4 regions of the Pseudomonas sp. NPDC079367 genome follow, and region 3 is predicted to be linked to each of the others. Evidence: predicted binding sites of a transcription regulator. Region 3 holds the regulator's gene; each other region holds the start of a gene.
The links. Region 3 encodes FliA, which starts transcription of late flagellar genes. Its sites were predicted from a motif close to CTAAAGTTTNNNNNNNNNNNGCCGNTAA; they were not measured.
Positions count from the first base shown of each region.

Region 1: ACIGDJ_RS25275 (methyl-accepting chemotaxis protein) is a predicted target of FliA. The motif match lies at 1,394-1,421, and genes of this name have one in related genera.
Region 2: motA (flagellar motor stator protein MotA) is a predicted target of FliA. The motif match lies at 1,884-1,911, and genes of this name have one in related genera.
Region 4: ACIGDJ_RS01150 (methyl-accepting chemotaxis protein) is a predicted target of FliA. The motif match lies at 1,409-1,436, and genes of this name have one in related genera.

Region 1 is NZ_JBITTW010000048.1:4,635-7,842, forward strand. It holds gene ACIGDJ_RS25275 (methyl-accepting chemotaxis protein) at 1-1,284, opposite strand, end outside; gene ACIGDJ_RS25280 (LysR substrate-binding domain-containing protein) at 1,472-2,392, opposite strand; gene ACIGDJ_RS25285 (NorM family multidrug efflux MATE transporter) at 2,553-3,208, shown strand, end outside.
Region 2 is NZ_JBITTW010000023.1:62,813-66,020, forward strand. It holds gene rhdA (thiosulfate sulfurtransferase) at 1-232, opposite strand, end outside; gene ACIGDJ_RS18030 (HDOD domain-containing protein) at 275-1,813, opposite strand; gene motA (flagellar motor stator protein MotA) at 1,979-2,830, shown strand; gene motB (flagellar motor protein MotB) at 2,834-3,208, shown strand, end outside.
Region 3 is NZ_JBITTW010000027.1:45,068-48,275, forward strand. It holds gene flhF (flagellar biosynthesis protein FlhF) at 1-81, shown strand, start outside; gene fleN (flagellar synthesis regulator FleN) at 198-1,028, shown strand; gene fliA (RNA polymerase sigma factor FliA) at 1,025-1,765, shown strand; gene ACIGDJ_RS19425 (chemotaxis response regulator CheY) at 1,933-2,304, shown strand; gene ACIGDJ_RS19430 (protein phosphatase CheZ) at 2,323-3,111, shown strand; gene ACIGDJ_RS19435 (chemotaxis protein CheA) at 3,149-3,208, shown strand, end outside.
Region 4 is NZ_JBITTW010000001.1:276,150-279,357, forward strand. It holds gene ACIGDJ_RS01140 (DUF1294 domain-containing protein) at 6-434, opposite strand; gene ACIGDJ_RS01145 (undecaprenyl-diphosphate phosphatase) at 431-1,261, opposite strand; gene ACIGDJ_RS01150 (methyl-accepting chemotaxis protein) at 1,565-3,199, shown strand.

The sequences.
Region 1 (3,208 bases), on a different contig from region 3:
CGCGCTGAACTCTTCTACAGCGCCGGCCATGCTGGTGATTTCGCCCGACTGCTGCTCCATGCCTTCATAAGCACCTCCGGACAAACCGGACAGCGCCTGCGCACGGCTGTTGACCTCTTCGGAGGCACGGCGGATGTGCTCGACCATGGTCGACAGCGCTTGGCTCATCTGGTTGAACGCGCGGGACAGCTGACCGATTTCATCGTGGCTCGAGACGTTCAGACGCACGCTCAGATCACCGGCGCCCAAGGCTTCGGCCTGACGTACCAGATCACTCAGTGGCGCCAGTTTGCTGCGCAGCAGCCAGACCACAGAACCGACCGCGAGCATCATTGCCAGCAGGCTGCCGATCGCCAGTTGCGTACCGACGCTCCAGGTCACCGCGCGGATCTCGGCTTTCGGCATGCTCGCTACCACCGACCACGGGCCTCCCTCGAACGGCACGGCGATACTGTAGAAGTCTTCGCCATTGTCGCTCCAGAACTCACCTTTACCCGGTGTTTTCACCAGGCTGTTGATGGCTGGCACGGCTTGATCCAGTGCTTCGACGCCGGCAATCGGCACCAGCCATTTGTTCTGCTCGTCGAGCAAGGCCAGCGAGCCGGTCTGGCCGATGCGGAAGCGCTTGAGATTGGCGAACTGCGCGTTCTGCGCATCGGTGTAGTCGAAACCGACGTACAGCACGGCGATGATCTTGCCGCCCGCGTCGCGCACCGGCGTGTATTGGGACATGTAGTAGCGCTCGAACAGCAGCGAGCGGCCGACATAACTCTGCCCCGCCATCAACTTGGCGTACGCCGGGTTGGCATGATCAAGCACAGTGCCGATGGCACGGGTGCCGTCCTGTTTGCTGACGTTGGTGCTGACACGAATGAAATCGTCGCCGCTGCGCACGAATACCGTGGCCACGCCGGCGGTCATCTGCTTGAACTCGTCAACTTCCTTGAAGTTGTTGTTCAGCACCTCGTTGCCAAGGTGCAGGCCCGGGGTCTGCACGCCGGCCACGGTCACTGGTTGGTCCGGGTGCACACTCAGGCCACTGCCGAAGCGCTTTTCAAACAGCCCGCTCAGGCGCAGGGTGCTTTCGCGCAGCGTGCCGTGGAAGGTACTGAGCTGGTCGGCCAGCAGCCGGGCCTCACTGGCCAGGTGCTCTTCACGGGTGGCGAGGTTGGCGGAATCCAGCGAACGCAAAGCGAACACCGTACTGCCGCTGATGACTATCGCCAGTATGACAGCGAGGGCGAGGCCCAACTGCGAGGCGATCCGAGCACGAGGTTGAGACATGAACAGCTCCTGGCCGAGCCACCGAATCCTCCCTGATCGCGGTAATTGCCCGGAAAATATTCTAATAATTGGGGTAGCGCGAAACCGGCACGACGGTTCCACAAGCTCGTAGTCGGCGCTGAAACCGAATACTTGAGCACTTTGCGAGGGTATGGCGCAGTAGTGGCATTGTGCCGGCTCGAACGTTTCAGCTCAAGCGCTCTACCGCCGGCAATTGCATGGCGCGGACTTCGCCTTGCAGGAAGTCACTGAGACGGCGCAAACGTTCACCTCCCGGACGCGGTTTTGGCCACACCAGATAATAATTCAGGCCACTGGCCACGGCAGTCGGCCATGGCAGACTCAAGCGACCTTGCGCAACATCTTCGGCAACCATCAACAAATCACCCATGGAAACGCCATAGCCACGCGCCGCCGCGATCATGCCCAGCTCCAGGGTGTCGAATACCTGCCCACCCTTCAGCGATACCTGATTAGACAGGCCCATGCGCTCCAGCCAGCTGCGCCAGTCGCGGCGATCCGGGGTCGGATGCAGCAGTTCGGCGCTCGCCAGGCGCGCCACGTCCCAGGGTTTGTCATTGAGCAGGTTCGGCGCGCCGACCGGAATCAGCTCCTCGGGAAACAGCAGGCTCGCTTCCCAGTCCGGCGGGAAATGCCCATCGCTGAGCAACACCGCACAATCGAAAGGTTCGTTGTTGAAATCCACCGAGTCGATGTCCATCCACGCACTGGTCAGCTGCACCTCATTGCCTGGCTGCAAGTGGCGGAAGCGACTCAACCGCGCCAGCAGCCAACGCATGGTCAGCGTTGAAGGCGCCTTCATGCGCAGGATGTCGTCCTCGGCACGCAAGGTATTGCAGGCGCGTTCAAGGGCGGCAAAGCCTTCGCGAATCCCGGGCAACAGCAGCCGCGCCGATTCGGTCAGTTGCAGGTTGCGCCCGCTGCGATGGAACAGCCGGCAGGCGAAGTGTTCTTCGAGGGTGCGCATGTGCCGACTGACCGCGCTCTGGGTGATCGATAGCTCTTCTGCTGCGCGAGTGAACGAGCTGTGTCGCGCTGCCGCTTCGAATGCGCGCAGGGCATACAACGGCGGAAGGCGTCGGGACATACGCAAAGCTCCAGGAACGGGGATATGACCAATGTGGCCAAGAGGTTTCAGGATGAGTATTACTCATGCCACCCATCCTTTTTATCCCTTTGTGCAAAGCCTGCCAAGCGCCGAGAATCCATGCTCTTCTGTTCCCTCTGATATTTGGGTGGTGATGACCATGCAGCATCCTGTGCGTACCGAACTCTGGGCCATTTTGCGGCTGGCGGGGCCGCTGATTGCTTCGCAGTTGGCGCACATGCTGATGGTGCTGACCGACACTCTGATGATGGCGCGCCTGAGTCCAGAAGCGCTGGCCGGCGGCGGCCTCGGTGCGGCGAGCTACTCGTTCGTGTCGATCTTCTGCATTGGCGTGATTGCAGCGGTTGGCACGCTGGTGGCCATCCGTCAGGGTGCTGGCGACATCATCGGCGCCGCGCGCCTGACGCAGGCCGGGTTGTGGCTGGCCTGGCTGATGGCGCTCGGCGCCGGGCTGTTGCTGTGGAACCTCAAACCGGTGTTGCTGCTGTTCGGCCAGACCGAAACCAACGTCGACGCCGCCGGGCAATTCCTCATCGCTCTGCCCTTCGCGCTGCCGGGTTATCTGAGCTTCATGGCCCTGCGCGGCTTTACCAGCGCAATCGGCCGGGCGACGCCGGTGATGGTCATCAGCCTCGCCGGCACCGTGGCCAACTTTCTGCTCAACTACGCATTGATCACCGGCATGTTCGGCCTGCCGCAACTGGGTCTGACCGGCATCGGTCTGGTCACGGCGATCGTCGCCAATTGCATGGCGTTAACGCTGGCCTGGCACATTCGACGGCACCCGGCCTATGA
Region 2 (3,208 bases), on a different contig from region 3:
GACCGAGCTCGCCGAACAATGCTTCCAGATCGGCCTTCGCCGGCATCAGCCCGGGCGCCGGCGGCTGGCCGAGCTGGGTGCGTTTCGGGTCGACAAAACGTGCGCCGGGCAAGTGACCTTCGGCATACCGGGCAGGGCTGGTCAGATCTACCAGAATCAGTTCCGGGGACTCCAGACGCGGCAGCAGGTCGCTCGGCTCAATGACGAGCGGCAAGCCAGAGAAGTCAGACATGTGAGGTCTCCAGAGCACAAAGGGGAGGATTGTAGCGCAGGCTCATTGGCCGCGGCTGCTAAAGCTGTGCAGGGCTTTTTCGACGCACTGCGCGGTTTTGCCGAAGGCCTGCACGGTGATGTCGGCGAACGGCCCGCCGCCCTGATCGGCGACGACGATCATGATCACCCGGCCATTGTTGACCAATGAACGCAGAAACAGGTGTTCACCGCGAAACAGCGTGCGCAGGCTCGCGGGCAACAAGGCACAGAATTGGGCGTTGTTTTCTGGCGTGATGCGCACCTGCGCCTGCTGAGCGAGCAGGCGCTGCAGGACCTTGCTTTGGCTGACGACAAAGCTCAACGCCGCTGCATCCTTCGGCAGGCCGGCAGTTTGATGTACACGCAGGGTCGTGTGCGTGCGGTCAGCCATCAGAATCATCACCCGGCGCATGCCGCTCGCTACCAGAGCCTCGCGGGCGGCGACGGTCAGGCTCATGGCATTGGTGAAACGGCTGGGCTCGGCGAGCAGCTCGGCACATTGCCGACGCCATTGGCCCAGATCATCTGCATTCGGCGCTGCTGCCGGGAGCATGCCGGCCGGCAAGCGACGGGTGCCCCACGGCCAGATCAGCGAAACCGCCGGGTGCCACAAATCAGGCATTGCGTGCTGACGTGCGCTGTTCGCCGCTTGCTGGTGCAACTGCTGCTGCACTTGATCCATGGAAATCTGCAGATACAGGCTCGTCAGGTACTGCCAGCGGTTGCTGTGCGGACTGTCCCAGGCCTGTTGCGCCGACAGTGCCAGGCCGTTGGCCAGCAGCACAGTGTTGGCCGGCTGGTTGAGCCAACGCCGTAGCGTCGGGTCGTCGTCGAGGCGGTTTTGCTGCCGCAAAGGGTGTTCGCTGTCGCGGGCGATGCGCAATACCTTGACCAGTTCGCGTTGCTCGCTGAGCAGCAATTTGTAGCCTTGCTCGACCCAGATCGGCAGGTGCCAGGCCTGGACCAGTGCTTCGGCAATCTTCAACAGGCGCACGCCGAACAATTGCTTTTCGACCACACGCGCCGATTCGCCCTTGTGAATCACCCGCAGCTCCCACTCTTCGAGCAACTGCGGATAGGTCAGTGCCAACGGCCACAGCGGAGACAGGAACAGCAGGCTGCCCCAATGGATGTCCTGCCACAACCGCGCCAGGCGACTGGCAAAAAAACCGTTGGCCTGCTGTGTCGCGTGTTGGCTGATCAGTTGCAATTGGCGCAAGGCCCTGGGGATCTGCCGGTGCGGTTGCGCAGGCAGGCGCGCGAGCAATTCTTCGGTACGCGCAAGGCCCAGGCGATTGATTGCCACCTCAAGATTTTCCGCTGGCGCGGCCATGGTGCCGTGGGTGTGACGATTCGCCTCACGGATGATGCTCAAGGCCAGCGCCGGGCTGTCCTGCATCAGATCGGCGATGTCGCGCAGCGAGCTGCGATTGTCGCGGATCGCCCGGCAGACTTTGTCGTGAGCCTCTTGCGGTACGGGCAGGGGGACGCTGTCGAGCAGCTTGACCCAAGCCTGGAGGGTGCTCGGTTTTACCGATGGAATGTTCGTTTCATTAGCCATGTCTGGACGAGATCTTCACTGACTGTAGACGCGCCCGGCATGGGCTAAATTGGCTTTTCGCCTGAACTGGCTATAGTCTGGCGCAGTTTTGCCGATAAGTAGAAGAAGAGATTTTTTAACTTCCGAATATGACCTTGAACCCGACTCAGTAAGTACTTTCTACCTATGGCTAAAATTATCGGCATCATCGTCGTATTCGCGAGCGTGCTCGGCGGATACGTGCTCTCCCACGGCAAGATTGCCGCCCTGATCCAGCCCTTCGAGGTGATGATCATCGGCGGTGCGGCCCTCGGCGCTTTCCTCCAGGCCAACCCCGGTTACATGACGATGCACGTGCTCAAGAAGTCCTTGAGCATGTTCGGTTCGCGTTTCACCCACACGTTCTATCTGGAAGTGCTCGGGCTGATCTACGAGATCCTCAACAAGAGCCGCCGCGAAGGCATGATGGCTATCGAGGGCGACATCGAAGATGCCGCCGCGAGCCCGATTTTTGCCAAGTACCCGGCCGTGCTCAAGGATGAACGCATGACTGCGTTTGTCTGCGACTATCTGCGCATCATGTCCTCCGGCAACATGGCTCCGCACGAACTCGAAGGCCTGTTCGACATGGAGCTGTACAGCCTCAAGGAAGACCTCGAGCACCCATCGCACGCGGTCAATGGCATTGCCGACGGCATGCCCGGTTTCGGTATCGTCGCGGCGGTACTCGGTATCGTGGTGACCATGGCCTCGCTGGGCGAGGGCGACCAGGCATCGATCGGTCTGCACGTGGGCGCGGCACTGGTCGGTACCTTCTTCGGTATTCTCGCGGCGTATGGTTTCTTCGGCCCGCTGGCGCATTCTCTTGCTCACGACGCCAAGGAAGAGCTGAACGTCTACGAAGCCATCAAGGCCTCGCTGGTGGCTTCGGCGTCCGGCATGCCGCCGTCGCTGGCGGTCGAGTTCGGGCGCAAGGTTCTGTACCCGGCGCACCGTCCGAGCTTCGCCGAGCTGGAACAAGCGGTTCGCGGTCGTTAAGTCATGGAAAATAATCAGCCGATCATCGTCAAGCGCGTCAAGCGCATTGCCGCCGGGCACCATGGCGGGGCGTGGAAAATCGCCTTCGCCGACTTTGCCACGGCGATGATGGCGTTCTTCCTGGTGCTGTGGCTGCTGTCCACCGCCACGCCGGAACAGAAGATCGCCATCGCCGGTTATTTCAAGGACCCGGTCGGCTTCTCCGAAAGCGGCACGCCGTACATCATCGATCTCGGTGGCACGCCGACTCTGGCGCCGGAAAACACTCTTAATCCGGAAGTGAAGTCGCAGCCGCAGCCGGACAAGGTCACGGTCGACACCGATCAGGTTGAGGGCATGGCCGAGCAGGTCGAGAAGGAGCGTCTTGAGCTGCTGCTG
Region 3 (3,208 bases):
ATGCAGGAAGAACCCAGCGAAGAAGCCATGGCTGACATGTTCGCTGATATCTATCACAGCCCGACCAAGCAGGTTGGCTGAGGTATTCATGAACAGTTTTTGTACCTACATCGATGGTCTGCCACGCATTGTTCCCATCGGGAACGCGCAGCCAGTAATGTGGCCTCCGTCTATGCAAGACAAGGTAAAGAAATAACATGGGCAGCATGCATCCCGTACAGGTGATCGCGGTGACCGGCGGCAAAGGTGGCGTCGGCAAGACTAACGTGTCAGTGAACTTGTCGCTGGCGCTGGCAGAGCTTGGCCGTCGGGTCATGCTGCTGGACGCCGACCTCGGTCTGGCGAACGTCGACGTTCTGCTGGGGCTGACCCCCAAACGCACGCTGGCCGACGTGATCGAAGGCCGCTGCGAACTGCGCGACGTGCTGTTGCAGGGCCCGGGCGGGATTCGCATCGTGCCGGCGGCCTCCGGCACGCAGAGCATGGTGCACCTGAGCCCGGCGCAACACGCCGGCCTGATCCAGGCGTTCAGTGACATCGGCGACAATCTCGACGTGCTGGTGATCGACACCGCTGCGGGTATTGGTGACTCGGTAGTCAGTTTCGTGCGCGCAGCGCAAGAGGTGTTGCTGGTGGTCTGCGACGAGCCAACTTCGATCACCGACGCTTACGCGCTGATCAAGTTGCTCAACCGCGACTACGGCATGAACCGCTTCCGCGTGCTGGCCAACATGGCACAGAGCCCGCAGGAAGGGCGCAACCTGTTCGCCAAGTTGACCAAGGTCACGGATCGTTTTCTCGACGTCGCTCTACAATACGTCGGCGCCGTGCCATACGACGAAAGCGTGCGCAAAGCGGTGCAGAAGCAGCGCGCCGTCTACGAAGCCTTTCCCCGTTCCAAGTGCGCGCTGGCCTTCAAGGCTATCGCCCAGAAGGTCGACACCTGGCCGCTGCCGGCGAACCCGCGCGGTCATCTGGAATTTTTCGTCGAGCGTCTCGTGCAGCAAACCGCAGGGCCTGTGATATGACCGCCAGTGGCATGAATCTTTACAAAAAGTCGGCGCGTGACGCGCAATACGAATTGATCGAGCGTTACGCGCCACTGGTCAAGCGCATTGCCTATCACTTGCTGGCACGCCTGCCGGCCAGTGTGCAGGTCGAGGACCTGATCCAGGCTGGGATGATCGGTCTGCTCGAAGTCTCGACCAAATACGACGCCAGCAAAGGCGCCAGTTTCGAAACGTACGCGGGCATTCGAATCCGCGGCGCGATGCTCGACGAAGTGCGCAAAGGGGACTGGGCGCCACGCTCGGTTCACCGTAATACCAGGATGGTCAGCGACGCGATTCGCTCGATTGAAGCTAAAACCGGTCGTGACGCTAAAGATCACGAGGTTGCGGCCGAACTCCAATTGAGTCTCGACGATTACTACGGGATTCTGAATGACACCCTGGGCAGTCGCTTGTTCAGTTTCGACGACCTGTTGCAGGACGGCGAACACGAAGGGCTGCACGAGGATGGCGCCAGTGCTCATATGGAGCCGTCACGCGATCTGGAAGATGAACGCTTCCAGGCGGCGCTGGCGGACGCGATTGCCAATTTGCCGGAGCGTGAGCGACTGGTGTTGGCGCTGTACTACGACGAAGAGCTGAACCTCAAGGAAATCGGTGAAGTCCTTGGCGTCAGTGAATCGCGGGTCAGCCAGTTACACAGCCAGTGCGCGGCCCGTTTGCGGGGGCGTTTGGGGGAGTGGCGAGCGCGCTGAAGGCAGTGTGGGGACACTGCGAAACGAGGCTGGTGCGGTGATGAACGGCGCCGGTCTCGATCCGTTGTGCTCCAGACAAACTTCGAGTGCTATGCCGATTGATTGAAGTGGCGTGTCCAGGTGCTGGGCGCGTTTAAGACTGCTTGGAGGTCGAATTGAACAAAGACATGAAAATCCTCATCGTTGATGACTTCTCAACGATGCGGCGGATCATCAAGAACCTGCTGCGCGATCTTGGGTTCACCAACACCGTCGAGGCCGACGATGGCACCACTGCCATTCCGGTGCTCAACAGCGGCAGCATCGACTTTCTGGTAACGGACTGGAACATGCCGGGCATGACCGGTATCGACCTGCTGCGTCACGTGCGCGCCGATGAAAAACTCAAGCACCTCCCGGTGTTGATGGTGACTGCTGAAGCCAAGCGCGAGCAGATCATCGAGGCCGCTCAGGCCGGTGTGAACGGTTACGTAGTCAAACCTTTCACGGCTCAAGCGTTGAAAGACAAAATCGAGAAGATTTTCGAACGCATCGGCTGATGAATGCGCGGGGGAGCTATGGAGCATAACGAATCATCACAGGGCGATTTCGAATCGACCCTGAAAAAACACGCGGTCGAACTGGTCGAGAGCCTTGAAAAAGGCAAGTTCGGCGACGCGGTGCAACTGATCCATGAGCTCAATCAGACCCGTGACCGCGGCCTGTATCAGGAAGTGGGCAAGCTCACACGTGAACTGCACAGTGCGATCGTCAATTTCCAGATCGATCCGCACATGCCGCAGGCCGAGGAAGTGTCGCAAATCACCGACGCCACCGAACGCCTGGGCTATGTGGTCAAGCTGACGGAAGCCGCGGCCAACCGCACCATGGATCTGGTGGAAAGCGCCACGCCGGTGGTCAACAGTCTGGCTGATGAAGCGCAGACCTTGAGCGCCGATTGGGGCCGCTTCATGCGTCGCGAGGTCGGGGCTGAAGAGTTCCGCGAACTGGCGCGCCGGGTCGACGGTTTTCTGTCACGCAGCAGCACGGACAACCGTGCGGTGTCGAGCAACCTCAACGACATCCTGCTGGCTCAGGATTATCAGGACCTCACAGGTCAAGTGATCAAGCGCGTGACCCAACTGGTCACCGAAGTCGAAAGCAATCTGCTCAAACTCGTGCTCATGGCCAGTCAGGTCGACCGCTTTGCGGGCATCGAACATGACCGCGCCGCAATGCTTGCTGAAAAAGATCCACAAAAACATCTCTCGCAGGGTGAAGGTCCGCAGATTCATGCCGATAAACGAGAAGACGTTGTGTCCGGTCAGGACGATGTGGACGATTTGCTATCCAGCCTTGGATTTTGAAGTTTAGGTTTTTAGACCTGTTAGGAGCACCCCATTAATGAGCTTCGGCGCCGATGAAGAGATCCTTCAGGATTTCCTGGTTGAGGCCGGCGAGATT
Region 4 (3,208 bases), on a different contig from region 3:
GGGATTCAGAACAGGGACAACAGGTTCGAACCGAGAAAAATCTGGTCAATCCAGAACACCTGGTGCAGCAGCACAATCACCCAGAACAGAATCTGAAACGACACCTTGCGGGTCTTGTGCCGAAATACTTGCTGCGCGATCAGCGCACCCGGCCAACCGCCCGCCAGCTCTACCGCGTGCAAGATGTTTTCCGGGGTGCGCCAGGCATCGGCGCGGGCCTTGCGCTTGTCGGCCCAGTACAGAAGAAACGCCAGCACACTGACCGCGCCGTACGCCGCCAGCGGCACCCGTGAAAGGCCGCTCAGCCACATCGACAGCGAGCCGAACAGCGGTAGCGCACAGACGACCAGCAGCACCACAAGCTTCAACTTCACCTGCTGAAGGCGCCCACCCGAAGGTTGTCCTTGCGGGCGGCGCATGCGGGAATCACTCATGCCTTCGCTGCCGACCAGTCCACCCAGCCGAACTGCCAGGTCGCCAGAATGAACAGGCCGAAGGCAATCCGGTACCAGGCAAACGCTGCGTAGCTGTGGTTGCCAATGAACTTGAGCAAGCCGCGCACGGCAATCATGGCGAAGACAAATGCGGTGACGAAACCAATCGCGAACACCGGAAAATCGGCCGGCACAAACAGATCGCGGTATTTGTAGCCCGAATACACCGCCGCACCGACCATGGTTGGCATGGCAAGGAAAAACGAAAACTCGGTGGCGGTCTTGCGCGACAGGCCGAACAGCAGGCCGCCAATGATCGTCGAGCCAGAGCGCGAGGTGCCGGGAATCATCGCCAGGCACTGCGCGAAACCGATTTTCAGCGCATCGGTCCAGCGGATCTCGTCGACGGTTTCGGCATGCACTTCGTGTTGGCGCTGTTCGGCCCACAACATGATGATCCCGCCAATGACCAGCGCTGCCGCCACGGTAATCGGGTTGAACAGGTATTCGTGGATCAGATCGGCAAAGATCACTCCGAGCACCACGGCGGGCAAAAACGCGATCAGCAGATTAGCCGTAAAACGCCGAGCGCTGGGCTGGGTCGGCAGGCCGATGACCACGTCGAGGATCTTGCGGCGAAACTCCCAGACCACCGCGAGAATCGCCCCGAGCTGAATGATGATATTGAACGCCATGGCCCGTTCGCCGCCGAAATTCAGCAAGTCGGCGACGATGATCTGGTGTCCGGTACTCGAAATGGGCAAAAACTCCGTCAGCCCTTCTACAACTCCTAGAATCAGTGCCTGCAAGGCGGTCCAAAGATCCATCAATCCCCCAGAGAGCGATGCGCGAGGCATGCCCCGATAGTATTTTTTCGTTCACTGCGTCCAGCGTAGCCGGTAAAAGCTGTAGCGATTGCGCGCGCACAGGATCCACACGAATCAGTAAAAATTCCGTGAAATATCAAAACCGGGTTCAGGTTTTCGCGCGCGGGGCCGAAATCCTAACAGACAAGCCTTAATAGCGCTCCCTGCGCGACGTGGCTTGGCTGGCGCAGTCCCGAGCACTCAGCTGCGGCTGGATGCTGGCGATCATTTATTACAAGAACAAGAATCCGGAGTGACAGCGTTATGAACAGCTTGCGCAGTGTGTCGATCAGCCGACGCTTGTGGCTCATCTTGATTGTGGCAGTGGTCATGTTGCTGACCTTGGGCGTGCTGATGCTCAAGCAGATCCACGACGACCTCTATCACGCCAAGGCGCAGAAAACCCAACACGTTGTGCAGACCGCCAGCGGGCTGCTGACCTATTACCATGGCCTGGAAACCGCCGGCACCCTGACCCGGGATGCGGCGCAAAAGCAGGCGCTGACCGCAATCCGTGGCCTGCGCTACGACCAGAGCGATTATTTCTGGATCAACGACCTCACGCCTGTGATGGTCATGCACCCGACCAATCCCAAACTCGAAGGCCAGAATCTCTCGGCGATCCGCGACCCGGACGGCTTTGCGGTGTTCAATGAAATGGTCGCTATCGCCAAGGCCAAAGGTGCCGGCATGGTTGATTATCGCTGGCCGAAACCGGGGGCGACGGATCCCGTAGCGAAGACCTCGTACGTGAAACTGTTCGAGCCGTGGGGTTGGGTGATCGGTTCCGGCGTATACGTCGACGATGTGCAGGCCGAATTCAAGGGGCAGATGATCAAGGCCTCGGCAATCGGTCTGGCGATTGCGCTGATCATGGCGCTGCTGGTGATTCTCATCGCCCGCAGCATCGTTCGTCCGCTGCAGGAGACCGTCAATGCGATGGCCAACATCGCCAGCGGCGAGAGCGACCTGACCCGCAGCCTCGATACCCATGGCAAGGATGAAGTCACTGAGCTTGCTCATCACTTCAACGCTTTCACCGCCAAGTTGCGCAGAGTCATCGGTGATTTGCAGGTTTCAGCCAGCGCCTTGGGCCAGTCTTCCAGTGACCTGGGCAACGACGCCTCGCAGGCGCAAGAGCGCAGTCAGCAGCAATCGCAGCAGATGGAACTGGTGGCCACAGCGATCAACGAAGTCACTTACGGCGTGCAGGACGTGGCAAAAAACGCCGAACACGCCGCCGCAGAAATGCGCGATGCCGAAGCGCAGGCGCAACAGGGGCAGATCAACATTGACGGCAGCCTGCAACAGATCGACAAGTTGTCCGGCACGATCGATCAGGCGGTGGAAGTGATTCGCACGCTGGCGGCCGAGAGCACGCAAATTGGCAGCGTGCTGGAAGTGATTCGCTCGATTGCCGAACAAACCAACCTGTTGGCGCTCAATGCCGCGATCGAGGCGGCGCGTGCGGGTGAGCAAGGACGCGGATTTGCCGTGGTGGCCGATGAGGTGCGCTTGCTGGCCCAGCGCACGCAGAAGTCGACAGCGGAAATCCAGTCGATGATCGAGCGCCTGCAGAATCACTCCGAAGCTGCGGTGAAGGTGATCGGCGACAGCAGCAAGGCCTCGCAATTGACCATTGAACAGGCGGGACTGGCCGGTGCGAGTCTCAATGCAATTGGCCAGGCGTTGCGTAATCTCAATGGCCTGAATGCTTCGATCGCCAGCGCCACGTTGCAGCAGGCGCATGTGGTTGAAGACATCAATCAGAACGTCACCCAGGCGGCCGGCCTTTCGCACAGCACGGCGTTGGCGGCGGAGCAATCCAGTGCGGCCAGTCTGCGGCTTGGGCAACTGAGCGAACAGCTCAACGGGCTGCTGCGCCAGTTCCGGGTCTGACCCATAACC